DNA from 2 places in the Microbacterium sp. A93 genome. Region 2 is predicted to be linked to the other one. Evidence: predicted binding sites of a transcription regulator. Region 2 holds the regulator's gene; the other holds the start of a gene.
The links. Region 2 encodes Rex, which represses fermentation and respiration genes when NADH is low (regulators of the CRP and FNR family bind a similar motif). Its sites were predicted from a motif close to CTTGTGAANNNNTTCACAAG; they were not measured.

Region 1: a site for Rex is predicted at 4,501-4,520, ahead of benA (benzoate 1,2-dioxygenase large subunit). Genes of this name have one in related genera too.

The regions. Positions count from the first base shown of each region.
Region 1 covers NZ_JBPXMT010000002.1:345,324-360,212, reverse strand. The annotation lists gene ACSU1G_RS05910 (YoaK family protein) at 1-582, shown strand, start outside; gene ACSU1G_RS05905 (DNA adenine methylase) at 630-1,727, shown strand; gene ACSU1G_RS05900 (acyl-CoA thioesterase) at 1,711-2,112, shown strand; gene ACSU1G_RS05895 (malonic semialdehyde reductase) at 2,255-2,881, shown strand; gene ACSU1G_RS05890 (hypothetical protein) at 2,885-3,046, opposite strand; gene ACSU1G_RS05885 (benzoate/H(+) symporter BenE family transporter) at 3,106-4,389, opposite strand; gene benA (benzoate 1,2-dioxygenase large subunit) at 4,615-5,997, shown strand; gene benB (benzoate 1,2-dioxygenase small subunit) at 6,034-6,570, shown strand; gene benC (benzoate 1,2-dioxygenase electron transfer component BenC) at 6,650-8,308, shown strand; gene ACSU1G_RS05865 (1,6-dihydroxycyclohexa-2,4-diene-1-carboxylate dehydrogenase) at 8,308-9,135, shown strand; gene ACSU1G_RS05860 (AAA family ATPase) at 9,217-12,039, shown strand; gene ACSU1G_RS05855 (MFS transporter) at 12,021-13,571, opposite strand; gene ACSU1G_RS05850 (maleylpyruvate isomerase family mycothiol-dependent enzyme) at 13,809-14,507, shown strand; gene ACSU1G_RS05845 (NDMA-dependent alcohol dehydrogenase) at 14,822-14,889, shown strand, end outside.
Region 2 covers NZ_JBPXMT010000014.1:13,648-28,536, forward strand. The annotation lists gene ACSU1G_RS28570 (PLD nuclease N-terminal domain-containing protein) at 1-243, shown strand, start outside; gene ACSU1G_RS28575 (DUF6507 family protein) at 322-645, shown strand; gene ACSU1G_RS28580 (alpha/beta hydrolase) at 656-2,632, shown strand; gene ACSU1G_RS28585 (hypothetical protein) at 2,710-3,327, shown strand; gene ccsB (c-type cytochrome biogenesis protein CcsB) at 3,402-4,508, opposite strand; gene resB (cytochrome c biogenesis protein ResB) at 4,512-6,164, opposite strand; gene ACSU1G_RS28600 (cytochrome c biogenesis CcdA family protein) at 6,284-7,009, opposite strand; gene ACSU1G_RS28605 (TlpA family protein disulfide reductase) at 7,123-7,725, opposite strand; gene ACSU1G_RS28610 (histidine phosphatase family protein) at 7,965-8,633, opposite strand; gene ACSU1G_RS28615 (hypothetical protein) at 8,715-9,500, shown strand; gene ACSU1G_RS28620 (redox-sensing transcriptional repressor Rex) at 9,539-10,189, opposite strand; gene ACSU1G_RS28625 (glutaredoxin family protein) at 10,186-10,482, opposite strand; gene ACSU1G_RS28630 (30S ribosomal protein bS22) at 10,619-10,717, opposite strand; gene ACSU1G_RS28635 (helix-turn-helix domain-containing protein) at 10,866-11,057, opposite strand; gene ACSU1G_RS28640 (acetoin utilization protein AcuC) at 11,237-12,496, opposite strand; gene ACSU1G_RS28645 (TrkH family potassium uptake protein) at 12,699-14,225, shown strand; gene ACSU1G_RS28650 (potassium channel family protein) at 14,218-14,889, shown strand.

The DNA.
Region 1 (14,889 bases), on a different contig from region 2:
TCCTTCATGTCCGGCAACTCCACCCGGGCCGGGGCGGACCTGGCCACGGGGGACCTGCTGGGCTGGGTTAAGGCCATGGGGCTGGTGCTCTTCTTCGTGGTCGGCGTCGTGGCGTCCTCCCTGGCCGTGCATGTGCGGGCCTCCCGGTCCGGGTACATCCCGACCTACGGCCCGCGCTCCACCGCGGTGTGGGTGTCCCTCATCCTCCTGCTGTCCGCCGCCGTCTGCGCCTCGGTCCCGGCCCTGCAGCTCGCCGTCGCGCCCGCCATCGCGGCCAGCATGGGGGCAGTCAACGGCACGTTCACCCGTGGTGGGGAGGTCACCGTGGGGCTGACCTACATGACGGGGACTCTGGTCAAGATGGGACAGCACCTGGCCCACGCGGTCACCGGAGGAAACCGCACCATCTGGTTGCGGTACCTGGTGTTGTGGTGCGCCATCGCCGTGGGAGCCATCGCGGGGGCTGTGGCCTACCAGGTGCTGGGGCTGGGCGCGTTGTGGATCGCCGTCCTCCTACTGCTCATCCCGGCGGTGGTCTTGAGCCTCCGGGGGCCGCGCGCCGCCTGGCCCTCCCAGACCTGAGGCCGCGCCTTCCCCTCCGCACGTCTGGCGTCGGTTAGGTTCGATGCATGATCAAGTACCTGGGCTCCAAGCGTCTGCTGGTGCCCGTGCTGGGAGTCCTGGCGGACGCGGTGGGTGCCCGCACCGCCGTCGACCTCTTCTCCGGGACCACCCGCGTGGCCCAGGAGTTCAAGCGCCGGGGCGTCCACACCACGGCCTCGGACCGGGCCACCTACACCGGCGTGCTGGCCGGGTGCTACATCGCCACCGACGCGCGGGACATCGACCGCGCGTGCCTCGCCGCCCTCCTGGCGGACCTGCAGGACACTGCGCCGGTCCGCGGGTACGTGACGGCGACGTTCTGCGAGCAGGCCCGCTACTTCCAACCCAAGAACGGCATGCGGATCGATGCGATCCGCCAGCGGATCGAGGACGAGTACGCCGACACCGACTGGTATCCGATCCTGTTGACCTCCCTGATGGAGGCGGCCGACCGCGTGGACTCCACCACCGGCATCCAGATGGCCTACCTGAAGTCCTGGGCCCGGCGCTCCGGACGGGACCTCGAGCTGCGGGTCCCGGCACTCCTGGAGGGCCCGGGCGACGTGGTGGTGGGTGATGTCATGCAGACGCTGGACACCCTCCCCGCCGCAGACCTCTACTACGTGGACCCGCCGTACAACCAGCACCGGTACTACGCCAACTACCATGTCTGGGAGACCCTGGTCCGGTGGGATAAACCAGAGCACTACGGGGTGGCCTGCAAGCGGGTGGACGTCCGGGACGAGGGCACCCGCAGTGTCTTCAACTCCAAGCGCACCATGCCCGCCGCGCTCGCCGAGGTGTTCGCCCGGATCCGCTCCGAAGTGGTGATCGTGTCCTACAACGACGAATCGTGGATCACGGCGGAGGACATGGAGGCGTCCCTGCGTGAGGCGGGGCACGAGGCGGTCGCCGTGCTGGGCTTCGACTCCAAGCGGTACGTCGGGGCCAGCATCGGCATCCACTCGCCCACGGGCCAGAAGGTGGGCACGGTCTCCCACCTGCGCAACACGGAACTGGTGTTCATCGCCGGTCCGCGGGAGAAGGTCGAGGCCGCCCAGGCGGCGGCCAGTGCCACACCAACCACCGGAGATATCAGGAGAAACCGTGTCCACACCGCATGAGATCGAGATGGACCTGCGCTGGTCGGACCAGGACGCGCAAGGCCACGTCAACAACGCGAAGATCGTGACGCTGGCCGAAGAGGCGCGGATCAGGTTCCTCGCGTTCCTGGAGTCCCGGCGCCAGGGCAGCGGCGGGGGCGGCAGCGTGGTCGTGGCGCGCCAGGAGATCGACTACCACGCCCAGACCCGGTACGCCCCGTCCATCACCCTGCAGGTGTCTGTGCTGCGGATCGGCACCAAGTCCTACACCCTGCGCCAGCAGGGGATCCAGGATGGCCGGCCGGTCTTCACGGTGGATTCCATCCTGGTGTGGTTGGACGCATCCGGGGCCTCCCGGGCGCTGACCGAGGGCGAGCGTGCGGAGCTGGAAGTCTGGTCCAGCTGAGTCCGGCTGAGCCCGGCTGAGTCGGGATGAGAGGAACGCGACAGCGCCGGACGGGAATAGCTGCCCGGTCCCGGGTCGTTGTACCTCCTTGGTGCCCCTCCTGAAGAAGCTGTGGCGCCGCCGTCGACCCGAAGGAGAATCCGTGACCGAGACCATTCTGAACACCGAGACCACCGCGATGGAGCCCGTGGACCCGAAGGCGCTGGACCAGCTGTTCCACGACGCCCGGACCGCCAACACGTTCTCCGATGAGCCGGTCTCCGCGGACACCCTCCAGGCGATCTACGAGCTCACCAAGATGGGCCCGACCATGATGAACCTGCAGTCGCTGCGCATCACATGGGTCCAGTCCGAGGGTCAGCGGGCCCGGCTGGTGGCGCATGCCGGCGGCAACAACCCCGGCAAGACGGCCACCGCCCCGGCCGTGGCCGTGCTGTCCTGGGACTCCGACTGGCACGAGAACTTCCCGGTGTTCTTCCCGCACGCACCGGAGCGCAAGGAGATGTTCGAGTCGGACGCCGACTCCCGCGCGCTGATCGCCCGCCAGAACGCATGGTTGGCCGCCGGATACTTCATGCTGGCCGTCCGGGCGCAGGGTCTGGCCGCCGGCCCCATGACCGGCTGGGACTTCGACGGAGTGGACGCCGACTTCAACGCCGGGACCACCTGGAACGCCTTCATGGTGGTCAACGTCGGCAAGCCCGGCGCCGACGCCTGGTTCCCGCGCCTGCCCCGCCTGGACGAGGAACTCGCGGTCCAGACCGTCTGAGGTTCAGTAGTTCGAGGGCGGGTCCGAGGCGGGGAAGGACTCCTCCTCCCACTCATCCACCCGCTCGTCGTCGTGCTGGTGGGCGGCCGTCGCCGCGGAGTCCTCGGCGACCGCCGTCTCCTCCAGGCGGTCCTCGTCGGGGACTTCGGGATTCACGTGCTCCATGACGACTCCTTCGAGGGCGGGGTTCCAGTGTGCCGACCGCCGCCGGCCGGGGCAAGGACTCAGGCACCCTTCCGGCGGGCCGTGAGCGTCAGGATCAGGTAGACCAGTGCGCCGGCGAGGAACCCCCAGAACGGTGCGGCGATGTCTGCCACCGTCAGTCCGGAGGCCGTCACGGCCAAGGTCACGACGCCGGCCTCGAGACCTGCGAGGCGGGCTCGCCCGCCGTTGGCGGGCGCCTTGACCCCGCCTGGCGTGGCCCCAACCGCCGGGGCCGGATCCACCCTCACCGTATCCGCCAGGGCCCCCTGCAGCGCACCGATCAGGGCGACCCCCGCGGCGGCGGTCACGAGCTGTTCGGGAACCGCCCCCAGCAGCTCCACGATGTTCTGCCCCGCGAAGCCGAAGAGTACGAAGAACACGCCACAGGAGATCCCGGCCACGTAGCGCCGGGTCGGGTCCTCGTGGGCCTCCCGTCCGCAGCAGATCCCGGCGGTGATGGCGGCCAGGTTGATGGAGTGGGCCCCGAAGGGCGCGAAGAGCACGGAGCCGACCCCGGCGGTGCCGAGGAGCAGCCGGTCGTTCGCGGCATAGCCGTTCGAGTGCATCATGGCCAGGCCGGGGCCGTTCTGCCCGGCCATCGTGACGATCAACAGGGGGATGGAGATCCCCATGATCGCCTGGAGGTCGAAGCTCGGGGTGGTCCACAGCGGCATGGTGACCCCGGCACTGAGGTTCGCGGCCGACGTCGTGCCCGTGGCGAAGGCCAGGACGACCCCCACCGCCAGTGCCACCAGCACGGCATATCGGGGCAGGAAGCGGCGGCCGAGGAAGTAGGCCAGCACCAGGCCGCCGGCCACGATCGGTGCCTCGGCGGAGGCTCCGGCGGTATCCAGGACGAAGGGCAGCAGCACCCCTGCCAGCACGCCGGCCATGATGGGCCGGGGGAGGGCTCGCATCAGCCGGCCGAACCATCCGGTGATCCCCAGGATGACGGTCAGCGCGCCGGTGACGATGAAGGCCCCGATGGCGTCGGAGTAGTCGTATCCGCCGAGCGTGGTGATCAGCAGCGCCGCGCCCGGTACGGACCAGGCCACCACCACGGGTTGGCGGGTCACCAGGCTCATGGCCACGCAGATGACGCCGCTGCCCACGGAGATGGCCCAGACCCAGGACGCCGTCTGGGCGGGATCGAGTCCGGCCCGCTGGGCGGCCTCCAGGACCACGAGCAGCGGTCCGGCGTAGGAGATGGCCACCGCCACCAGTCCCGCGACCACGGCGGACACGGAGACGTGCCGCCAGGCCGGGCGGCGGGCGGCGGGAGGGGTATCGGTGAGCTGGATCACGGACGCCACGGTACGGCTCCGGAGGCCCGCCGCGCCAAGAGGCAGGCGAGGCCGATTGAGACGTCAGCCCTGCCCAATCGGACCCCCTTGGTCAGCCCTAGGGCAATACCTGATGTGACTGCGATCACGAGTCTCCAGACTGGCTGGGTACGCATCTGGGGAAGCTTCCCGGCCGCCGGATCATCGGTGCCGGTGCCGTCCCTCCCCGTCCAGAAGGAGAACGACATGACCGAGAACCTGACCCACGTCCGGGACATCCTCACCGACGCCGTGATGGACGACCCCGAGAAGGGCATCATCCGGGCCAAGCGGGAGATCTTCACCGACGAGGAGATCTTCGAACTCGAGATGAAGCACCTCTTCGAGGGCAACTGGGTGTACCTGGCGCACGATTCGCAGATCCCCAACGTCGGCGACTACTTCACCACCTACATCGGCCGCACGCCCGTGGTCATCACCCGGGACAAGGATGAGAACCTCAACTGCATCGTCAACGCGTGTTCACACCGCGGGGCCATGCTGTGCCGTCGCAAGACGGACAACCGCACCACCTTCACCTGCCCGTTCCACGGCTGGACCTTCAAGAACTCCGGTGAACTGCTCAAGGTCAAGGACGGACGCAAGGGCGGCTACCCGGAGGACTTCAACACGAACGGCTCACACGACCTGACCAAGGTCGCCCGCTTCGACTCCTACCGCGGCTTCCTCTTCGGCTCGCTGAAGGAGGACGTCCTCCCGCTCGAGGAGCACCTGGGCGACGCCACGAAGGTGATCGACTCCATCGTGGACCAGTCCCCGGACGGCCTCGAGGTGCTGCGCGGCGCCTCGACCTACACCTATGACGGCAACTGGAAGGTCCAGGCGGAGAACGGTGCCGACGGCTACCACGTGACCTCGGTCCACTGGAACTACGCGGCGACCACCGCCCGCCGCACCGCCGGTGACTCCGCCAACACCACCAAGGCCATGGACGCCGGCAAGTGGGGCAAGGTCAAGGGCGGCTTCTACTCCTTCGAGCAGGGACACCTGCTGCTGTGGCAGGAGTGGACCAACCCGGAGGACCGTCCGCTGTGGGACCGCAGGGACGAGCTCGTCGAGAAGTACGGCGAGGAGATGGCGAACTTCATGATCAACATCTCCCGCAACCTGTGCCTCTACCCGAACGTCTACATCATGGACCAGTTCTCCTCGCAGATCCGGCACTTCCGGCCGATCTCCGCGGACCAGACCGAGGTCACGATCTACTGCATCGCCCCGAAGGGCGAGTCCGCCGAGAACCGCACCAAGCGCATCCGCCAGTACGAGGACTTCTTCAACGCCACCGGCATGGCCACCCCGGACGACCTCGAGGAGTTCCGCTCCTGCAACAAGACCTACTGGGCCACCAGCGCCCCGTGGAACGACATGTCCCGCGGTGCGACGCATCAGGTCACCGGCCCGGACGAGCAGGCCACGGCACTGGGCATGACCAACGTCATCGCCTCCGGTGCCCGCACCGAGGACGAGGGCCTCTTCCCGATCCAGCACGGTTACTGGCACGAGGTCATGGAGGATGCGCTGGCGGAGAAGGAGCGCGCGGCGGCACAGCCCGCCCCCGCCACTGCCTGATCGCGACCACCCCGGACCCACCCAAGGAGCTTCACCATGACCACCCAGACGACCGAGGCCACGCCCACCCAGACGGTGGAGGACCTCATCACCCTCGAGACCGTGCGCGCGTTCCTCTACCGGGAGGCACGCCTGCTGGACGACCGCGCGTTCGACGAGTGGCTCGAGTGCTACCACCCGGACTCCGAATTCTGGATGCCGGCGTGGGACGACAACGATGAACTGACGGAAGACCCGCAGTCGGAGATCTCGCTGATCTACTACGACAACCGCGGCGGCATCGAGGACCGCGTGTTCCGGATCAAGACGGACCGCTCCTCGGCCACCTCCATGCCGGCTCCGCGGACCGGGCACAACCTCACGGACATCGAGGTCCTGGGGCGGGACGGCGACCAGGTGCAGGTGCGGTTCAACTGGTTCACGCTGTACTACCGCTACCAGAGCACGGACACGTACTTCGGGACCAGCTACTACACGATCGACCTCTCCGCAGACGGGCCGGTCATCCGCAGCAAGAAGGTCGTGCTGAAGAACGACTACATCCACCACGTGGTGGACATCTACATGATCTGAGTGCTCCGGTCGCACCCGGACTCAGACACCCCACCACCAGATCCACGCAGACCCACCCAGATTCATCCAGGAGGACACCATGGGCCATCAAGTAGCCCTCAGCTTCGAGGACGGCGTGACCAAAGTCGTCAAGGTCGGCGACTTCGAGACCATCATGGACGCCGCCTACAAGGCGCGCATCAACATCCCCTCGGACTGCCGTGACGGGGCCTGCGGGACCTGCAAGTCCTTCTGCGACTCCGGGACCTTCGACCCGGGAGACTTCATCGACGATGCCCTGACCGAGGACGAGCTCGAGAAGGGGTACCTGCTGACCTGCCAGGCCGTCCCGGAGTCGGACATGATGATCCAGGTCCCGGCCACGGCGGAGTCCGCCAAGACCTCGGCCGCGGCGTTCACCTCCACCCTGAGCCAGCTGCAAAAGCACTCCGAGTCCACGATCTCCTTCACCCTGGACGTGCAGGAGCGGGACGAGCTGGCGTTCCTGCCGGGCCAATACGTGAACATCAAGGTCCCCGGCACGGACGCCGAGCGCTCCTACTCCTTCAGCACCGGCCCGGATGATGACCACTCCGCCTTCATGGTGCGCATCACGCCCCAGGGCGCCATGTCCGAGTACCTGCGGGACCGCGCCGCGGTGGGGGACACCGTGGAGTTCAGCGGGCCGTACGGCTCGTTCTTCCTGCGTGAGCCGAAGCGTCCGCTGCTGCTCCTGGCCGGGGGCACCGGGCTGGCTCCGCTGATGTCCATCCTTCAGAAGCTCAGCGCCAACCCGCCCGAGGATCCCATCCACCTGATCTACGGGGTGAGCCGCGAGGCGGACATCGTCGGCCTGGAGTGGTTGCGGGCCTACGAGGAGAAGCTGCCGAACTTCACCTGGGACCTCATCGCCTCGGAGGAGGGCACCTCGGCGCCCCACACCGGGTACGTCACCCAGATCATCGAGCCGCAGCACCTGAACGACGGTGAGGTGGATATCTACCTCTGCGGCCCGCCGCCCATGGTCAACGCCGTGGCTAAGTGGCTGGAGACCGAAGGCGTGGAACCGGCCAACTTCTACTTCGAGCGGTTCGCGCCCAAGGAGGCCACCGGCGGGGACGCCGAGACGGGGGCCCCGGCCTCCGCCGAACAGGTCCAGGCCGAGGGGGACACCCTGACCCGGTCCGAGGCGGTCTCCTCCCTGACCACCGGCCGCCTGTCCTTCCGCAAGGAGGACAGCTACGCGCAGCTGGATGCCCGGATGGGCCTCGAGCTGGCGATCACCGGACTGATGGTCGGGCGGCTCACGGACGAGCAGTTCCAACAGTTCCGCCGTCTGGCGGAGGCCACGGCGGCCTGCGTCGCGGACGGCGCGGTCACGGACCCGGAGGAGTACGTGAAGACCAACGAGGCCTTCCACGAGTACCTCTTCACCATCTCGGACAACCCGGTCCTGCTGGAGTCCTACCGCCGGCTGGACCTCAGCGAGCAGATGTTCGCGACCTTCGAGCAGGGCACGGAGATCTTCAGCCGGGTGGCCCAGGACCACCTGGACGTGGTCCAGGCCTTCGAGGACGAGGACGGCGAGCGGATCCGCGAGATCGTGATGGCCCACGCCCGGGACGCCAAGGACACCATGGCCACGGCCATCGACGCCGTCGAGACCGGTTCCGGTCCCGCACCCGGTGGTTCCGGGCAGGGGCACGACGACGGCCCGGCGGGTTCCGCGGCCGGCACGACTGGCACGGCGGTCGCCTGATGGCGGCCCCCTACGCGGGCCAGTTCATCACCCCGGGGCGCTTCGCCGGCAAGGTCGCGGTGATCACCGGGGCGGCCCAGGGGATCGGGCGGAAGGTGGCCGAGCGGATCGGTGCCGAGGGTGGCACGCTGGTGCTCGTGGACCGCGCCGAGCTGGTCCACGAGACGGCCGCCGCCCTCACGGAGCGCGAGGCCTCGACCGGCTCGGGGGGATCGGCCACGGCCGTCACCGCCGACCTGGAGACGTTCGCCGGGGCCGAGGCAGCCGTGGCGGCGGCGGTGGCCGCGCACGGCCGGGTGGACGTGCTGGTGAACAACGTGGGCGGGGCCATCTGGATGCGTCCCTTCGAGACCTTCAGCGCCGAGCAGATCGAGCGGGAGGTCACCCGGTCCCTGTTCCCCACCCTGTGGATGTGCCGGGCCGTGCTGCCCGCCATGCTCGCCGCCGGTCAGGGCACCATCGTCAACGTGTCCTCCAACGCGACCCGTGGTATCCACCGGGTGCCGTACTCCGCCTCCAAGGGCGGGGTGAACGGCATCACGCAGGCACTGGCCATGGAGACCGCGGAACGCGGGATCCGGGTGGTGGCCACCGCCCCCGGCGGCACCCAGGCGCCGCCCCGCACCGTCCCGCGCGGCCCCGGCCCGGAGGGCGCCCGTGAGGAGCAGTGGATCCAGGACGTGGTGGACCAGGTGACGGAGTCCTCCTTCATGAAGCGTTACGGCACCCTGGACGAGCAGGCCGCGCCGATCGTCTTCCTGGCATCTGACGAGGCCTCCTACGCCACCGGGAGCATCTTCCCGGTGGCCGGTGGCGACCTCGGCTGAGCCCGGTCAGGAACCGGCCGGTCCGCCGTGGCACTGCCCCACCACGTCGTAGGAGGAGGAGGGCTCGGTAGACTTCCGCCCATGACGCTTGACCACCACGCAGGTGCCGAGATGCCGCTCGTCGGCCGGGACCGGGTCCTCGACGGGTTGCTCCAGGCACTGTCCCGAGCCCGTCGCGGGGCCGTGCAGACGGTGGTGCTCAACGGGCCTTCCGGTGCCGGGAAGTCCGCCCTGCTGGACCACTTCCTGGCGCAGTGCGAGGCCGTGGGGTCCGAGGTCCGGATCCTGACCGCGGCCGGGGATGAGTGGGAGCGCGGGCTGGCCCTGTCCGGGTATTCGCAGTTGATGCACCGTGAACCCCTGCACTCGTCCAAAGGCATCGAGGGGGCGGTGCTGCCGCGCCCGGAGGTCGAGATGGACCTCACCCCGGCGCGCGCCGCCCACTTCGCGGACACCCTGGCGGCGCACATCATGGCACTGCAGGCCCGGTCCTGCGTGGTGGTGGCCATCGACGACGTGCACCTGCTGGACGAGCCGAGCCTGCGGGTGCTGCTGTTCGCACTGCGGCGCATCCACCGGCAGAAGGTTCTCTTCGTCCTCACCCTGGACCACGCCCGGGCCCACCATGTTCCTCCCGGCCTGCTCGACCTGCTGAACAGCCACCGGGTGGAACACCTCCGGCTGGGTCCATTGGAGGCCGAGGACGTGCGGGAGCTCGCGCGGCGCCGGTTCTCCCTCGATCTCGGCTCCACCGCCGCCCACGGGTTGGTCCGTCACACCCGGGGGATGCCCCAACCGATCGTGGAGCTGCTGGGGGAGCTGCCGCCGGAGACCTGGCAGTCCTGGTTCCCCAGCCTGCCGGCCAGCTCGCGGACGCTGGCCCAGGTCCGCCGAGTCCTCGAGGACTCCTCGGAGGGGCTGGTCCGCGTGGCGGAGGCCGTGGCGGTCCTGGGCGGCGCCGCGACCACGGATGCGGTCGGGTATGTCAGCGGGGTGGAGACCCTGTTGGACGCCCTCGATGAGGGGCACCGGGCGCGGCTGCTGCGCCTGGCCGTCGACCCCACCCAGGCCCTGGTCGAGTTCGTGGTGCCGGGAGCCGCTGAAGCGGTCTATGCCCAGCTGCCGCCCAGCCGCGGCCAGCAGCTGCACTGCCGCGCGGCCGACGTCGTCCCCCAGGAGGGCGACCGCCTCGGTCACCGGGCGGCCGCCACCCTGGGGGTGGATGAGGACCTGGCGGTGGAGCTCGAGGACTTCGTGCGCCGTCGGGCCCAGGTGGGAGCCTGGAGTGATGTCGCCACCGCGCTCTTCGCCGCATCCCGGCTCTCTCCCAACCCGCCGGCCCGCAGCCAGCGGCTGCTGCGGGGCGTGGATGCGCTCGTGGCCTCCGGGAACATCTCCCAGGCGCAGATGTGGGCCGCGGCCGTGGAGGACATGCCCTCCTCCTCCCTGCGCTCCTCCGTGCTGGGCTATCTGTCCACCGCCTCCGGGCACAACAACACCGCCCGGACCCAACTGGAACAGGCCTGGGCGGACAGTGACCCCGAACGGGATCCCGCCGCCGCAGCCGCGGTGGCCCAGCGGATGGTGCTGCACGGGGTGGCCTCCTGGGACGGGCCCACCATGACCCTCTGGGCCGAACGGGCCATGGCCCTGACCGCTCCGGGCACCCCGGCCCACGTCGAGTCCGAGGCGATCTACGGGCTGGGTCTCTACGCCCAGGGGCGCACGGTGGAGGCCGGACGCAGCTACGTCCGGGCCTTCGAACATGTCGCGGAGAACGCCCAGAAACAGCGGATCCAGATGGGTTCGGCCTGGCTCGCGCTGCGGACGGACCAGGTGGAGACGGCGCTGGTGAACTTCGAGGCCGCCGTCCCCACCGAGCAGCGGGGCGGGTCCCTACGGATCTCCCTGTGGGCCGAGGCCTGGCTGGCCCGGACCCAGCTCACCCTGGGCGACTGGGACACCGCGGCCGCCACCGTCTCCCGCGCCGCCGTGCGGCTGGAGACCTCGCGGATGCCGCTGATCCGCCCCCTCCTCTACTGGACCGCCGCCGAGCTGTGGTCCATGCGGGGCGACTGGGAGCGCGCCCGGCGCTACGTCTCCCTGGCCGCCGTCCAGCCGGGGACCTACCGCGCCATGCAGGTGCCCTCCATCCTGGCGAGGGTGCGGTTCCACGAGGCCCGCTCGGACTATGCCAGCGCACTGGAAGCCCTGGAGCCGCTCGTGGAGATCGATCCATGGACCCAGGACCGCGTGTCCTTCTGGCCCTGGCAGGACACCTACGTCAACGCCCTGGTCATGACCAACCGGATCGAGGAAGCGGACCGGTTCCTCACCGGCTTCGAGGCCATCCGCCGGGAGAAGCCGGTGCCGTCCGACCTGGCTCGGATGGCCTGGGCCCGGGGCCGGATCACAGCCGCCCAGGGCGACCCGGACGCGGCGCGGGAGCAGTTCGAGGCCGCGCTGGAGCATCTTCGCGGACTGCAGCGGCCGTATCTGCGGGCCCGCATCAGCTTCGCCTTCGGTCAGAGCATGCGCCGGGCCGGCAAACGCGGCGTGGCCTCCTCCGTACTGCACTCCGCCCGGGACCTGTATGACAGCCTGGGGGCGGCCACCTACGTGGAACGGTGCGATAGGGAGTTGCAGGCCAGCGGCGTGGACGTCGGCCTGCTGGGGGAGGTGGTTGATTCCCCGGCCGGCGGATCGGACCGCACCGTTGCTGAGCTCACGGCGCAGGAACGGGCCGTCGCCGAACTCGTCGCCTCCGGGGCCACCAACCGGGAGGCGGCCCAGACGCTCTTCCTGGCTGAGAAGACCGTCCAGTACCACCTGACCCGGATCTACCGGAAGCTCGGCATCCGTTCCCGCAGCGCGCTCGCGGCGCGTTACCGGCCCAGCGGCTGAGCCGGCTGTGTCGGTTGAGTCGGCTGGGCTGGTTGAGCCGGTTGAGTTGGTTGGACCGGTTGCACCGGTTGCACCGGTTGCACCGACTGGGCCGGCCGGGCCAGCTGACTTGACCGGCCGTCGTCGGACGTTCCTGCCGGTCCGAAGGCGACCGCCGGGCCTGCTGCGGCCACCGGTGCATCCGCCGGCGCGTCCGCCGCGCGGGCGGCCTGCTCCAGCGCGCGCTGCCGGGGGACCCCCAAGGTGACGAGGGCGCCGAACAGGGCCACGGCCCCGAAGATGTAGAACGCGGAGCCGCCGCCGATCCCGAGTGCCACCAGCCAGCCGCCCACCAGAGGGCCGAGGACGCCGCCGATCCGGCCGAATCCGGCCACCCAGGACACCCCTGCGGCGCGGGCGTTGGTGGTGTAGTAGTTCGAGCTGAAGCCGTAGATCAGGACCTGGGTCCCCAAGGTGCCGACCCCGGCCACGGCGATGAACAGGAACAGTACCGGGGCGGGAAAGGAGAAGGTCATCAGCGCCAGGGTGATTGCGGCCAGCACGAACGTGGTGGCCACGATCCGCTGGGCGCCGAGTCGGTCCGCGGCCTTCGAGGCGATGACGCCACCCAGGACGGCGCCGCTGTTGAGGATCAGCAGGAACGCCAGCGAGTAGTTGGTGCCGAAGCCGTAGCCCTCCATGATGCGCGGCAGCCACGTGTTCAGTCCGTAGGTCAGCAGCAGGCCGGAGAAGGACATGAATCCGAGCAGGATGGTGGCCACGAGGAACTGACGCGAGAAGACGGCGGCGAAGCCGCGGCGGGCGGGGGCCGCGCCCTTCTCCTGCACGATCTCCTCCTCCAGCAGCGGGATGCCGGTCTTCGCGGAGGCGGCATGAGCCTGCTCGGTCCGGCCGCGGGAGAGCAGCCAGCGCGGGGACTCGGGCAGCTTGAACCAGGCCAAGGGGAGCAGGAACAGGATGGGGGTGGCACCGAGCATGAAGAGCCCGCGCCAGCCGAGGGGTTCCAGCAGCAGGATCCCGAGCAGCGCCGCGATCACGCCGCCCGCCGGGATGCCGGAGTAGACCACGGCGTTGTAGAAGTTGCGGCGGCCGGCGGGGGCGAACTCGGCCATGGTGGCCCCCGCCGTGGCGAGGATGACGCCGAGTCCGAGCCCGGTGAGCAGGCGCATCGCGCCGAACGCGGGCACCGTGGTGGTCAGCGCGGTGATGAACATGCCGAGGGAGAACCAGGCGATGCCGCCCAGGATCAGCCGGCGGCGGCCGAAGTAGTCGCCGAGGAAGCCGCACGTGAGCGAACCGATGAGCACCCCGATCAGCGCGAGGGACCCGAGGGTGCCGGCCGCGGCCTCGTCGACGGCCCCGAGGTGGCTGGGATCGTCCAGGAGGGTGGAGAGCACGGTGCCGTAGATGGTCAGGTCGAAGCCGTCGAACACGAGGGCCATGCAGACGATGGCGGCCACCCAGTTGGCGGTGCGTCTCTCCTTCCGCTGGTCGTGTGTGATGCCGCCGGCGGCGGGGGAGTGCAAGGTCATGACCGGGGTCCTCTCGGGTCAAGGGTGGCGCGGGTACTGACGGCCGGGATCCAGCGTGACATTGCGGTGACGCCCGTCACATCAGGGGTTTGCCCGGGGACTCGTCAGGGGGCGCTCCGGGGGTGGTGTGGAATGCGGGGCATCAGGTCGGGAAGCGTCTGGATCGCCGGTGGATGCGTCTTGCCCGGGGGTGCTGTGAGGTGGTGGGCGTCACAGGCGGATCGCTAGGGTGGAGGCATGATCAATCCCGCACGCCTGCACTCCGACCAGTCGCGGCTGGACCGCGAGACCGCCATGCTCCTGGCCACCGTCGAGTCCCTCTCGGAGGACGAGCTGGCCGCTCCCTCCCAGTGTGAGGGCTGGAGCCGGGCGGACGTCGTGGCGCATCTGGCCTCCAACGCCCGCGCCCTGATCCGGATGGTGGACTGGGCCGTCACCGGTGAGGAGCAGCCTGTGTACGCCTCCCCGGAGGCCCGTGCTGAGGACATCGCCCGGATCGCGGCACTGCCCCGGAAGGAACTCATCGCCGATCTGAGCGAGGCCTCCCGGGCCTTCGCCGAGCAGTCCGAGCGGCTGGCCGGCGAGATCCGGGCCGAGGAGGTGCGGATCGGCGCCACGCCCATCCCGGCCACCTCGCTGGTAGCCCTGCGGATCTCCGAGGTGGTGGTCCACCACGCTGACCTGGACACCGCGTGGACCATCGAGGAGGCGGACCCGGACTCCCTGCTCAACGCCGTGGAGGCCGCCGTCCGGGCCATGCGCGTTCGGCAGGCTCCTGGCATGACGCTGGTGACCGAGGAACGTGACGAATGGGTAATCGGTGACGGTGCCCTGAAGGTCGAGTCTGACCGGGAGGGCCTGCTGGCCTGGCTGGCCCGGGGCGAGACCGAAGGCGTCGAGGCCGACGACCCGCTGCCGGAGCTGCCGGCCTGGTAACCCACCCCGTTTCAGGCGCAAAGTGACCCCACCCTCGTCGATGTGACGGGGTGGGGTCACTGTGCGTCCGGGTGTCAGGCGGGCGCCGGCGGGCACCTGCAAGATCCAGCCGCTGATCGGCCACCGCATCAACCTGAGCCGGGCTGCCGAGTAGCCCGGCAGTACCACCGAGCAGCCCTGCGGTATGGGTGACAGCCGGAGGCCCCGATGAGACGACATCGAATAGTGACCCTTGTCACCATGCTGTAAATGGTGCAATATCAGACATATCAATCGCATCAATTTTGCGAATAAGCCGAACGTGAGGACAAGGTATGAAGACCGTTGGCGCGCTGCTGTGGGAACCTGGCACTAATTCCGGTTGGTCCGTGGAAGAGATCGA
Region 2 (14,889 bases):
GGTGGTTCGGCATCCGGTCCGGCCCGGCCGGTGCGCCCGCAGTCTCCCGACGACGACGCGGCCTTCCTGCGCCAGCTCGACGTCCAGCGCAAGCAGCAGTCCCGGCAGGCCGAGCTGGACCGCCGCGAGGCGGAGCTGAAGGCCCGTGAGGCACGGGATGCGCGGGGTCCGAAGGACAACGGCTCCGGGGAGTCGGGCGGGACCAACACCCCCAAGCCCGACGGCGGCGCCGACCACTCCTGAGGACCGCGCCATGGGGAGTCCTCCCCATGGCGGCACAGCACTCGCGCTGGCACGGTGGAGACCGTGGGATACGAGATCATGCCGGAGACAGTCCACGCCACCCTGGTGCGGGTGGCCGGTGACGGGCAACAACTGGACACCGCCTCCCGGAACGCCCAAACGGCCGGGGAGTCCCTCTCCGGGGCCTTCGGCACGGCCGGTGACGCCGAGTCCGCCTTCACCGGGTTCTGGGCCGACCGCTCGGACACGGGCGAGCGGATCGCCGACATCCTGATGAACCAGGCCTCCTGCGTGGCCGATGCCGCCGACGCCTTCCTGGAGGGCGACACCAGCATGCAGGAGCAGGGACAGTCATCAGCGGACGCCCTCACCGTGGTGACCCCTCCGGACACGGAAGACTGAGGGACACCCCATGCCCCTGCCCGCCCTGGGGACCTACCCCGACGCCGAGGCCAGCTGGACCACCCTGACCGAGAAGGCCGCTGAGCTGAAGTCCGAGTCGAAGAGCCTCCAGGAGGCCATGGACGCGGCCCGGGCCTCCTGGCGGGGGCTGGAGACCGGATACCAGCATCCGGACACCCAGGAGCAGGTCTGGACCGCCCTGGACGATCTGGTCCCGCATGCCGAGGACTGGGCCACCGCACTGTCCTCCGCCCAGGACGCGCTGGACGACTTCGTGGAGACCGGCAAGCCGCTGCAGACCGAACGGGAGTCGTTGGACCAGGCCCGGCCCGGGCTGTCCTCCCGCCGCAGCAGCGCCCTGTCCTCGAATGACGAGGCGCTGGTGGAAGAGGTCCGCACGGACATCGTCACCTTCAACGACCGCGCCTCCGCCCTCACCACGGACTGGGAGACGGCTCAGGAGACCTTATCCACCGCCCTGGCCGCCATCAGCATCGGCACCACCGAGGGCCTTCCGCTCGTGGCCGGACGCCGGGACACGGACACCGGCGTCCAGGACTGGGCGGCGATGACCAGCGGACTGGACGAGAAGTTCGGCGAGATCGATCCGGACGTGATCTGGAGGGACCTCAAGGGGCTGGACGAGGACGAGCTGCGGGACTGGCTGGCGGCCAACCCGGAGGCCGCCCGGGCTCTCGCGGAACACCGGTGGGAGGACAACCCGGCGGCCGGCACCCCGGAGTCCATCATGGACGCGGCGATGGCCGATGACGCCCACCTGACGGAAGACGGAATCCAGGGGATCCAGGAGGCGTGGCTGAGCCTGACCGGTGCAGAGCGGGAACGGATGGCGCTGCTCTACCCGGGCGTGATCGGTGTCCTCAACGGCGTGCCGCTGGCCACCCGTGGACGCACGAATCAGATCACCGTGGCCGGGTTGCGCGAACAGACAGCGGAGAAGCTGGACGAGCACCGTGCCGACCGCCCCAGCAATGGCCCCGGCGCCGCTCACGACCGCAACGTCTGGGACGCCGAGGAACAGCGGCTGGAAACCGTGCTGGACGGACTCAACCAGGCGTGGGACGCGTATGGTCGCGACCAGTTCCCCACGCAGCCGGGGCAGACGCCCGGATACAGCACGGTCTTCGTATCCGCGGACGGGAACGGCCAGATCGCGACGATGCGGGGCGAACCGTCCTACAGCACCGAACGTGCCGTGACGTTCGTCCCGGGCACCCACACGACCATCGCGAGCGTGGACCGCTACAACAACGCCTTGGACGCCATGGACGGACACGATCCCGAGGGCACGGTCTCCATCTACTGGCAGGGCACCGATCTGCCACAGTCCTTGATCCGGGACAACGCCACCTCGAAGTTCAACGAACAGGGTGCGCCCCTGCTGGCCGCGTTCGACCATGCCGCCGACCTGGAGATGTCCACCGACCGGCATCGGGACGTCCCGACCACCTATGTGGGGCACAGCGCCGGCGGCTCTCTGCTGGGCACGGCGGAACGCGAGGGACTCGACTCCACGAACATCGTCTATGTGGCGCCCGCCGGAACCGGCCACGAGGTGTCCTCCCCGGCGGACACGGACAACGAATACGCCTACCGCTACCTGATCCAGACCCACGATGATCCGATCTCCTGGGCCCAGTCGCTGGGCGGCGGCGCGCACGGCGGATCCGCCTGGGAAGCCTCCGACCCGGTGCGGCAGATGGGAGCGGTCCGCTTGGAATCCGGGTTCATGGGCGACGGCGACACGGTGATGAGCGGCCACACCGACTACTTCGACCCCGGTTCCACCTCGGCCCAGAACATCGAGGGAGTCGTCTACGGAACCGAGGTACGGCCTCACCTGAAGCCGGTGTTCCAAGGCACCCAGGGCACCCCGGTCCCGTTCTACGAGGACGCCCTGGTGGACGACCCGGACCACTACCGCGAGCACGGCATCCCCTCGGTGCCGATCGAGGAGACCCGGTGACCGAGGCACCACGGCGCCCGTGGGACACTGGTCCGGCAAGGACCGGAACGTCAGCAGCGAACGGGGGCCGGATCCCGGTGACGAAGCGAATCATCAGCCACGCTGCGGCCGCCGTCGTCCTGAGCGCCGCGGCACTGACCCTGGGAGGGTGCATGAACCCGACATCGACCGGAGACCCCGAGCAGCAGTCAGCCGAGTACGGGCGGCTGATGGAGGCGGAGGCGCCCGGGCTGGCCCGGGCCGCGGGCTGGGACAGCCTCGGCTCGCTGACCGAGAAGAGCTGTCTGGGCACCGCCGACCCTGCGGAGGCCTCCCGCGAGACGCGCTGGACGGCCGTCACCGGTGAGTTCGGAACCTCCGAGACGGAGGCAGGACGGGTGGCTGAGCAGGTGCGGCAGGCCGCCGAGGACACGGGCTGGACCTCGAAGGAGGGCAGCGGGGCCCACGGCGATCGGCTCTATGGTGCCGTCAAGGGGGACCTGAACCTGACCGTGACGTACCGCACCGGCGCCGGGGAAGCCGAACTGAGTCTGCGGCTCGACTCGCCCTGCCTCGAGATGCCGGAGGGACACACCATGGCCCGCTCCGAGCTGGACCCGATGTACGGTTCCTCGGACCCGCTGTACCCGAACGACGACCGCTCGAAGTTCACCAACGGCGAGCCCCAGCCCCTGCCCGAGCCTTCGGAGAGCTGACGCCTCGTTTTCAGTCGACTTGGGGTGGGTGTTTCCACGAAACACCCACCCCAAGTCGACTGAAAGCGGAGAGGTTACTCCGGGATGCCCGCGTAGGAGTGCAGGCCCGGGAAGTACGTGTTGACGATCGTGAAGTTGAAGACCAGGCAGGCAAAGCCGATGATGGACAGCCAGGCCGCCCGGTCCCCGGTCCAGCCGCGGGTCGCGCGGGCGTGCAGGTAGCCGGCGTAGACCACCCAGATGACGAAGGTCCAGACCTCCTTGGTGTCCCAGCCCCAGTAACGGCCCCACGCGGCCTCGGCCCAGATGGCGCCGGCGATCAGGGTGAAGGTCCACATCACGAAGCCCACCGCGTTGATGCGGTAGGACCAGTTCTCCAGGCTCAGTGCGGAGGGCACCAGGCGCATGAACGCGGGACGGCTGTCGCCCCCGACCCGCATCCTCGCCTCGCGGCGGTGCTGGAGCAGCTGCAGGACGCTCATGGAGAAGGTCAGGGTGAACAGCGCCGAGGACAGCACGGCAATGGAGACGTGGATGACGATCCACGGCGACTGCAGCGCGGGCTGCAGGTGCGCGATCGGCGTGGGGAAGCCCATGGTGGCCGCGGCCATCATGATCACCACGAGCCCGGTGACGAACGTGCCCAGGAAGCGGATGTCCTTGCGGATCAGGAACAGCAGGTAGACCGCGGCCACCAGCAGCGCGCCGGTGGTGCAGAACTCGTACATGTTGCCCCACGGCACGCGGTGGGCCGCCACGCCGCGGGCGATCACGGCGAAGGCGTGCAGCAGCATGCCGATCACCGTCAGCGCCACCGCCACGTTGGCCGCCGGCCGCCGGGTGGTGCCCAGATAGGCCATGTCGTCGTCCACGAGGTCCGCGCCGCGCACCGGGGCCGAGGTGCCGGTCCCGTGGGAGTCCGGCGCCGCCGTCGGGCCCGTCTCCTGCTCCGAGCCCACGACGCCGGCCCCCACCAGCTGCTCCCGGCGCGCCTCGGCCTGGGCGCCGGTCTCAGCGCCGGCGGCGTTCTCCGCCGCCAGTTCCGCCTCGAGCGTGCGGATCGTCCGGGACGAGGTCGACAGGTCGATGGCGAACACGATGAAGGCGGCGGCGTAGACCAGGGCGGCGATCAGCATGAAGAGATCGCTGTAGCTGGCCAGCTGCAGGTTGATGGAGGGCATGGCTTACTCCGGTCGATTCGGCGTGTTTGACGCAGTGGTTGAAGAAGTGGTCGAAGAAGTGGTTGAAGCGGTGGATGTGGTTTTCTCGGTCTCGGGGGCCACCACGGGCCAGGTCTTCTCGAACTGACGCCGCAGGCTCACGTTCTCCTCGCGGAGCCCGAAGTCCTCGCCCCGGGCGAGCAGTCCGTACTCCACCATGGTGGACCCGTCCGGCCCGGTGGCGCTACGGACCCACGCGCGGCGGCGGCGCACGAACAGGCTGACCACCAGCGAGACGAGCGCGAGGACGGAGAAGAAGCCCACGCCCCACTTACCCGGGTCGTAGTGGATGTCCAGGCCCACGTAGCGTTTCACGCCGTCGAAGCTGATGGAGCCCTTGCCCTCGGGCAGGTCGTAGGATTCCCCCGGCTGCAGCGTGATGCCGCCGGCCTCGAGGTTGCGGTTGTTCAGCTCGCTCAGGTCCGCGGTGTCCAGCACGTAGACGTTCTGCGGTTCGCCGCTGTCCAGGCCGAGGTCCCCGTAGTAGGAGTTCAGGTTGAGCTCGGGGTTGTACAGTTCCGGATCCACCGAGACGGCCACCCCGTCCTCCCCCGTGTAGGCCGCGGGCAGGAAGAAGCCCACGAAGCCGAGCTGATCGGGCTGGGCGTCCGGGGCCTTGATCACCATCAGGGAGGTGTAGAGCTGGTCCTGGACCTGCGCCACCACCGGCCCCTCGAAGGCGATGTCCCCGTCGCCGTCCCGCACCGTGAGCTCCGGAGCGTAACCGTTGCCCACCAGGTACACGCGGGTGCCACCGATGTTGAAGGGGTGGTTGACCTTCAGATCCTGTTGCTCCGGCTCGGCGTCGGTGCCGTCCTGGACCGTCATGTGGGCGGTGAAGTCCAACGGCTGGCCGTAGTGGGTCTCGGACTCGCGGTCGAACTCCGCCTCGAAGCCGTCCAGGGTCATGGAGAACGGGGCCAGCCGATCCTCGGAGAAGGCGCTGCCGGGGGTGAAGGAGTCGTAGGCGACCAGGGTGTTGGCGAAGCCCTCCCCCTCCACGATGATCTTCTGCCCGGAGTAGCTGAGCAGACCGCCGACGGCCATGAAGGCCAGGACGCCGATCAGGGAGAAGTGGAACAGGAGGTTGCCGATCTCCCGCACATAGCCGCGCTCGGCACCCACGGAGGCGCCGCCGTCGGGCTCCTGCCGGATCTCGGTGCGGTAGCCGCGCTTCTTCAGGATCCGTGCCGCCTCAGCCACCGCCTCCGCCGGGGACGGCCCGGTCGGCTCCAGGACGACCTTGCCGTACTCGGGCAGCCGGGACAGCCGGCGCGGGGTGCGCGGTGGCGCGGCCCGCAGGTCCTTGGCATGCTTGACGGCGCGCGGGAACACGCAGCCGATCAGGGAGACGAACAGCAGGAGGTAGATCGCGGAGAACCAGACGGAGGAGTAGACGTCGAACATCTGGAACCGGTCCAGCCATTGCCCCTGGACCGGGTTGTCCTCGAGGTACTGGTTGACGATCTCCGGGCCGGCGGGCCGCTGCGGGAACAGGGAGCCGGGCACGGCGGCCACCGCCAGCAGCAGCAACAGCATCAGCGCCGTGCGCATGGACGTCAGCTGCGTCCAGATGAAACGCAGGGTGCCGGCGAACCCCAGGGCGGGTACGGCCACGTCATCCCGGCCGCCCCTCTGGCGGGGGCCGGAGGGGGTGGGCGGCCCGGCCGGTCCGGAGGGTGCCGTGTCTGACTGGGCCTCCTCCACGCGGGTGGCCCTCACGTTGTCTTCCTGGCTCAAATCGGCAACCTCACTTCATTGGCGAACCAGGTCTGCAGCTGGATCACCCAGGTGTTCCAGAGCCCGGAGACCATCAGCGCGCCGAGCACGATCAGCAGTCCGCCGCCCACGCGCATCACGGTCACGCGGTGGGTGCGGAAGAACTTCATGGCGCCCATGCCGCGGCGCAGTCCGAGGGCGATCAGCAGGAACGGCAGGCCGAGGCCCAGGCAGTAGACGAAGGCCAGGAACGCGCCCTTGCCGGGGTTCGTGGAGCCCGCGGTGGACATGGCCAGGACGGCGGCCATGGTGGGGCCGATACAGGGCGCCCAGCCCAGGCCGAAGGTCACCCCGAGCACGGGGGCGCCCCACAGCCCGGCCTTCGGCGTCAGGTGCAGGCGGTGGTCCTGTTGCATCAGGTTGAACCCGCCCATGAACACCACGCCCAGGATCATCACCACCACCCCGAGCACCCGGGTCAGCCACTCGCCGTCCCCCTGCAACCAGATGGTGATCTGGGAGAACACGATGCCCACCAGCACGAACACGGCGGAGAAGCCCAGCACGAACAGGGCGATGCCGAGCAGCATCCGGCCGCGTTTCTGGTCCTGGAGGTCCGCCCCCGTCAGGCCCGTCACGTAGCCCAGGTAACCGGGCACCAGCGGCAGCACACACGGGGAGAGGAAGGAGACCAGACCCGCCAACAGGGCGATGGGTGTGGCCAGCAGCAGCGAGCCGTCCATGACGATCTCGGCGAATGGGTTATTGGCGGTGTTGACGGCGGCGGCGGTGTTGGCGGCGGCGGTGTTGGCGGCGGTGACGATGGTTCCGGCGGTGGCCTGCAGCATGGGGTGGCTCAGGCCTGTCCGCCGGCAGACTCATCCGCCGGCTCCTGCGCTGCCGTGGAGATCAGAGAACTGAGCGTGGACCGCTCGGCCACGCCGAGGATGCGGGCGGAGACCCGGCCCTGGCGGTCCAGCACGATGGTGGTGGGCACGGCCTGCGGCGGGACGAAGTCCGTCATGGCCAGCAGCACCTGCCCCCCGCGGTCCTCCAGTGAGGGGTAGGTGATGCCGAAGTTCCGTTCGAAGGCCGCGGCGGTGCCCGCGGTGTCCCGCACATTGACCCCCATGAAACGGACGCCCTCGGGCTCCCACTCCTCAGACAGCGACTGCAGATCCGGGGCCTCCACGCGGCACGGGGCGCAGGCGGCGTACCAGAAGTTCAGCACCACGGGGCTGCCGGCCCAGTGTGCGGAGTCGACCGCCTCGCCGGAGAAGGCGGTGGAGGTGAACCGCACGGGGTCCCCCCGGTCCTCCGGGGCGATCTCCAGCACGGAGCCGTCCCCGGCGATGTAGTTCTTACCGTCTGCGTTGCCGGCCTGCGCGGCGAGCGGATCCTCCGGCGAGCATGCCGCCAGCAGCGGCAGCGCGGCCAGCCCAGCGAGGCCGGCGAGCACGCGGCGTCGGCTCGGCCCGGCGCCGGGGGCACCGGAGGCGGGGCCGGGGGCACCGAAGGCGTGGCCGGCGGCTGCACCGGTGCTGCGCGATGTGCGGGGCTGCTGCGGAAGGGTCATCAAGGTCGTGATACTCCACTGGGGGTTGGGCGTCCATTGGATTCTACCGCTTGTAGTAGAAGCGGGAGGAATCGTCCCCGCCCCGGCGCAGGGCTCAGGATTCTGGGCTCAAGATCTCAGGCTCAGGCTCCGGGCAGGTTGGAGGCCTGGGCCAGCAGAGCCTCGTTGGGCTCGCGGTACTGCACCCGCGGCGCGGCATCCTCCTGATCGAAGTGCAGCGAGGTGACCGAGGTGAGGGTGCACTCGCGCTGGCGCGGGTCATGCCACAGCGGCCGGCCCTCGGCGGACAGTCGCGTCACCCAGATGGGGAGCTGGTGCGAGACGATGATCGCCTCGGCCCCCTCGCCACCGAGGTCCACCGCCTGGCGCCGCACCTGGTGGATCCCCTCGACCATGCGCGCCACCTGGGAGGTGTAGGGCTCACCCCAGGACGGGCGCAGGGGGTTGAGCAGGAAGGGCCAGTGCCGTGGCTTCCACAGCTGGCGGGACACCCTTGAAGCCCCCTCGAAGTGGTTGGTGGCCTCCAGGAAGTGGTCATCCACGCTGGGCTCGAGGGACAGCGCACGAGCCAGGGGCGCGGCGGTCTCCCGGGCCCGCTGCAGCGAGGAGGACACGAGCAGCACGGGGGCGCGCCCCGAGGCCCGGGCCTCGCCGGCGAACCAGTCGCCCAGGTCCGAGGCCATGCGGTGTCCGAGCTTCGAGAGCCCGAAGCCGGGGATGCGACCGTACAGCACCCGGTCCGGGTTGTGGACTTCTCCGTGACGGACGAGGTGGACGGTGGCAAGAGGCATAGGACCATACTGTCAGAATCGGACGCTAGCGTTGGACCCGAGCCACCCCGCACGCCCGAGCCCCCGGAGGAAAGACCCGTCATGAGCGACCAGCATCCCGAGCAACCCGGCAACGAACCGGGCGACCGCCCCCAGTACGGCATCCGCCTGACGCCCGAGCAGCAGGCCGAGCACCAGGCCCGCCTCGAACAGGCCCGGCAGGCACGCGAGGCCCAGCAGGGTCAGCGTGGTCAGCAGGGGCCGCAGGCCCAGCAGGCTCAATCCCCGTATGGCCAACCGTCCCCGTACGGCCAGGGGCAGCAGGGGCAGTCCCCGTATGGCCAGTCGCCCTACGGACAGCCACACCCCGGCCAGCAGTATCCGACCCAGCAGCACCCCGGTTATCCGCAGCCGGATGCCGGCCAGCAGCCGTTCGGGCCGATCGAACGACCCCGGAGCATCATCCGCTCGTACTGGCTGATCATCGCCGCCGGCATCGCCTTCCTGATCATCGAGATGATCTCGCTGATGTCCCCCACCATGGGGATCACACCGCAGATGATGGACGCGTACCGGCAGCAGATGGAGGCCGCGGGCGCCGTCGGCATGGACATCGAATCCCTGCTGCCCACGATCCGCGTGGTCTCCGTCGTCTTCACCGTCATCCTGGTGGCGCTGTACTGGCTGATCGCCACCGGCATCCGCCGCGGCTCCAACCTCGCTCGGATCTTCGGCACGATCCTCGCCGCGCTGTCCCTGTTCGGCGCCTTCGGCCCGGGCTTCACCTACGTCATCCTGGGCGCCACCGGGATCGTCTTCGCCTACCTGAAGCCCTCCAGCGAGTACCTCCGCGCCAAGGCGTGGGAGAAGGCCCTGCGCCGCCGCTAGGGCCTCCCCTGCGACTGCGACTGCAACTGCAACTGCGGCTACGGCCGCAACTCGGCCTGATGGAAGGCGAGGATCTGTAGCTCCGTGGACAGGTCCACCGCCCGCACGCTCACCCCCGCCGGCACCACCAGGTCCACGGGGGCGAAGTTCAACAGCCCGCGGATCCCGGCGGCCACCAGTCGGTCCGCCACGGACTGCGCGGCGGCTGTCGGCACGGCCATGATGGCCAGCCGCGCCCGCGAGGTCGTGACGGCGTCCTCCAGTTCGTCGATGGGCTGCACCACCACCGCGCCGCGCCGTTGCCCGATGAGACGGGGGTCGGAGTCGAGCACCGCGCAGAGGCGCAGGCCACGATCCTCGAAACCTGTGTATCCGGCCAGCGCCGAGCCCAGGTGCCCGGCCCCCACCAGGACCACGGACTGGTCCTGCACGAGCCCCAGAGCCTGGCTGATGGCCTGCTGGAGCGTGGCCACGGGGTATCCCACCCCGCGGCGGCCCAGGTGCCCGAGCCCCGCCAGATCCCGTCTCAACACCGCCGCACTGGCCCCGGTGAGCCGGGCGAGCTCGGCGGAGGACACCCGCACCGTGCCGGAGCCTGCCAGCGCGGACAGCGCCCGCAGGTACCCGGGCAGCCTGGCGACGGTGGGGCGGGAGAGTCCGGCCCCGGGGCCCCGGCCGGTGTCCGTCACGCGCGGCCCCCGGTCAGCAGCCGCTCGAGCCGGGCGGGGTCGATCCTCCAGAAGTCCCGCTGGACGCCGTCCACCATCAGCACGGGGATCTCCTCCGCATGGCGCTCGGCCAACTTTGGATGCCGGGCCACGTCCACCGCCTGCCACGTGACGCCGTGCCGGCCGCACACCTCGTCCACCACGGCCACGGCGTCCGCACAGAGATGGCAGCCGTCCTTGACGAGGAGTTCGACGCGGGGCGCAGGACCGGAGGCCGGGCGGCCGGGCACGGGGTGTTGCTGGAAGTCACTCATCGGCTCCATGGTAGGCGTGCGCGGCACGACAGCCTCCATCGACTGATCCAGACGGCCCCGCCTTAAACGCCTCCGGGGCCCTTCTACCTTTCGGCGGAAGGACCCCGGAGACGTTCGACACCTCGTACGTGGGTGCTTACTTCTTGTTGCGGCGCTGGTGACGCGTTTTACGAAGTTGTTTGCGGTGCTTCTTCTTGGACATACGCTTGCGGCGCTTCTTGATGACTGAACCCATAGGGAGACCTCTTATGTGGTTGGTGAACCGGCAACGACATCCCGTTGCCGGTCCGTGGATCTGTGGTCAAAACGATCCCTAACACCCTACCCTGACTGCGGGTGTGGCGACGAACCGGGACCGTCTGCCGACCTGTGGGTCGGCTGTGTCAGGCGCTGCCGCCGTCCGTCCCGGTAGCCCGGAAATCCGTGGACCCGGTCTGCAGGATCTGTTCTACGGCGGATTCGGGAACCCGGTAGGACCGGCCGAAGCGCACGGCGGGGAGTTCGCCTGCATGGATCATCCGATACACGGTCATGCGGGAGACCCGCATCATCTCGGCCACTTCCGTGACCGTCATGAAGCGCGTGTCGGCGAAATTACCGGCATCTACCACTTGCGTTCCCCTTTTCCACTGCCCTGGCTCATCTGGCGGCACTCTACGTCTGCCGCGCCAGGCGTGGCATCCTCGGACATCCTATCGAACACTCAGCACACTCCCGTCACGGGAGGCACACCCCCTGAGCATACAGCGGCGTGTTAGTCGAACCAGGGATCGAGCCCATGATAGGGAAAGATTTCCTTGCGCGTCGCCATGATCGTCTGGTCCACCGCATCCGAGGGGTCGTAGCCGACCTCCCAGGAGCGCCACCAGACATCCACCCCGTCGGACATGACGGTGGGGATCCCGTCCAGGCCCTCCTCGGGCCCGAAGCCGGCCGCCCGGGCGGCGTACTCGCGCCAGGCCGCCGGAATCACGGCACCGCCCTTCAGCGGTTGACCGGTCACCGCGGCCACCAGATGGGTCCAGGTCCGGGGCACCACCGAGAAGGGGCTGTAGCCGCCGCCCCCAGTGGCCAGCCACCGGTCCCCGGCGTAGTCCCGGGCCCAGTCCGCGGCGTCCAGGGCGAGCTGCCGCTGGCCCTCGACGGACATCCTCAGATTGGTCAGCGGATCGTCGGCATGCCCGTCACAGCCGTGCTGGGTCACGAGCGCCTCCGGTCGGAAGGCCGCCAGCAGCTGCGGGACCACGGCGTGCACCGCCCGGAGGTAGCCTGCGTCACCTGTGCCCGGGGGCAACGCCACATTGACGGCCGAGCCGAGGGCCTGCGGGCCTCCGGCATCGTTGGCGAAGCCCGTGCCCGGGAACAGCGAGATGCCCGTCTCATGCACGGAGATCGTCAACACCCGCGGATCATCCCAGAAGATGGACTCGACGCCGTCGCCGTGGTGGGCGTCCAGATCCACGTACGCCACCCGTTCGGCGCCCAGGTCCAGCAGCCGCTGGATGGCGGCGGCGCAGTCATTGTAGATACAGAACCCGCTGGCCTTGCCCCGGCCTGCGTGGTGCAGGCCGCCGGCGAAGTTCACGGCGTGCCGCACCTCCCCGGTCCAGAGGGCCTGGGCAGCGGCCACCGCCCCCCCGAGGATCCGTGCGGAGGCCTCGTGGATGTGCGGGAAGACGGGGTTGTCCTCCGTGCCCAGTCCCCTCTCCAGGTCGGCGGGACGCTCCCCGGTGCTGACGGCTCGGACGGCACGGATGTACTCGGGATCGTGCACGGTGGCCAGCAGTTCGTCCGAGGCCACCTCCGGTCGGATCAGCCGCACCCCCGAACGCTCGAACAGGCCGAAGGCCTCGGACAGCCGGTATGTCAGGTCCAGCCGCACGGGTGCCATCGGATGGGCATCACTGAACCTGTACTGCAGCAGGGACTCGTCCCAGACAACGGCGGAGTCGCCCTGTGGGCCCGCCTCGGCGCTGGGCGCGTCACCGAGGGATCCATGAAGTGTGGTGGTCATCACCGCCCAGACTATGCTTCCTTCGGTCCCCGCGGGCAGTGCATGACGTCATGGTCCCCGATTCGCGGAGTCCTCCACCCACCGCGCGGCCCTGCTCAACGCCGGGGGCCGCCGATGGTGGATGATGGGGACCGGTCAGGGCAGACGGCATCCAGGGGGCACAACCGCCGTCACCGCGAGGGAAGGAACGTGAGGCAACCGCATGACCCGGCACCAGCGCACCCCCGGCCCACGGCCCCGGCGGCGATCCCGGGGACGGATCCCCACGCCGTCGTCCGCTCCCCTGCGCCGCCCGCCGTCCGCGGCACGACGGAGCCTCATCCCGCGCGTCGGGCCCCTCTCCCCCGGCACGGAGCCAACCGGGGTCCGCGCGGTCCTGAACCGTCTGCGGGGCTTCGTCTCCACCGTGGCCGGCGCGTCTCCGGCCCGGGCGGCCCTGCTCGCCTTCGCTCTGGTGATCCTGGTCTTCACCGCGTTGCTGTCCCTGCCGCTGGCCTCCCGGACCGGGCGGATCACCGCGTTCCACGACGCCCTGTTCGTGGCCACCTCCGCCGTGTCCGTGACCGGGCTGACCCCGGTGAACACCGCCGAGCACTGGAGCTTCGCCGGCCAGCTGATCATCCTGGTGGCGATGCAGATCGGCGGGTTGGGAATCCTGTCCATGGCCGCCCTGCTGACGCTGGCCGTGTCCAAACGGCTCGGCGTGCGCTCCAAGCTGATCACGCAGGAGGGTATGACCACCGGCAGGATCGGTGAGGTCGGCGCCCTGCTGCGCGTGGTGGTGGGCACCACGTTCCTGTTCGAGGGGGCGCTGGCCGTGGTGCTGATCCCCCGGTTCATGGCCCACACCGGCTCCCTCTCCGAGGGGCTCTGGAACGGGGTCTTCTACTCGGTGTCCGCCTTCAACAACGCCGGATTCACGATCCACCCGGACGGGCTGGCCCCCGTCATGCACGACCCCTGGATCCTCTGGACGCTGATGGCCGGTGTCTTCGCCGGGGCCCTGGGCTTCCCCGTGGTCATGGTGCTGCTGAAACAACGGTGGCGGTGGTCCCGGTGGAACCTGCACACCAAGCTGACGGTCACCACCACCGTGGCCCTCGTGCTCGGGGGCGCCCTGATGATCGGGGTGTTCGAGTGGTCCAACCAGGCCACCCTGGGCCAGTTCGGCGTGGCCGAGCGGATCCAGTACTCACTGTTCGGCTCGGTGATGTCCCGCTCCGGCGGGTTCGCCCTCTATGACATCAACGCGCAGTCTCCGGAGACCCTGTTGCTGACCGATGCCCTGATGTTCGTGGGCGGCGGCTCGGCCTCCACGGCCGGCGGCATCAAGGTCACCACCCTGGCCGTGATGTTCCTGGCGATCGTGGCCGAGGCGCGCGGTGACCGTGAGGTCACGGCCCACGGGCGCACCATCGCCCCCGAATCCGTGCGCGTGGCCATCTCCGTGCTCGCGCTCGGTGCCACGCTCGTACTGACCGGCACCATGGCGCTCGTGGCCCTCAGCGACGAGTCCCTGCAGCGCCCCCTGTTCGAGGTTCTCAGTGCCTTCGGCACCTGCGGGCTGACCACGGGGCTCACCGCAGAGCTGCCGCCCTCCGGCAAGTACGTGCTGACCGCCCTGATGTTCGCCGGCCGTGTTGGTACGATCACCTTCGCGTCCGCGTTGGCCCTGCGTCAGCGGCAGAACCTGTTCCGGTACCCCGAGGAGAGGCCGATCATTGGCTGAGAACCGTCCGGATCCCCACGCTCCGGTGTTGCTGGTCGGCCTCGGCCGGTTCGGTGCCGCCGTGGGCGAGCAACTCGTGGACCAGGGCCGTGAGGTCATGGCTATCGAGCGTGACCGGGCCCTGGTGCAGAAGTTCTCCGGCGTGCTGACCCACGTGGTGGAGGCCGACGCCACCGACCTCGAGGCGCTGCGCCAGCTCGGCGCACAGGAGTTCGCCACCGCCGTGGTGGGCGTCGGCACCTCGATCGAGTCCTCCGTGCTGATCACCGTGAACCTGGTGGACCTGGGCGTGGACCACATCTGGGTCAAGGCCATCACCCCGGCCCACGGCAAGATCCTGCGCCGCATCGGCGCGCACCATGTGATCTTCCCCGAGCACGATGCCGGAGTACGCGCCGCCCACCTGGTGGGCGGGCGGATGCTGGACTTCATCGAGTTCGACGATGACTTCGCGATCGTCAAGATGTACCCGCCCACCGAGGCGGTGGGCTTCACCCTGGCCGAGTCGGACGTCCGCGCCAAGTACGGCGTGACGGTGGTGGGCGTGAAGACCCCGGGCGAGGACTTCACCTATGCCCAGCCTGAGACCATGGTGGGCCCCCGGGACACGCTGATCGTCTCCGGCCACACGGACCTGCTGGAACGCTTCGCCGCCCGCCCCTGA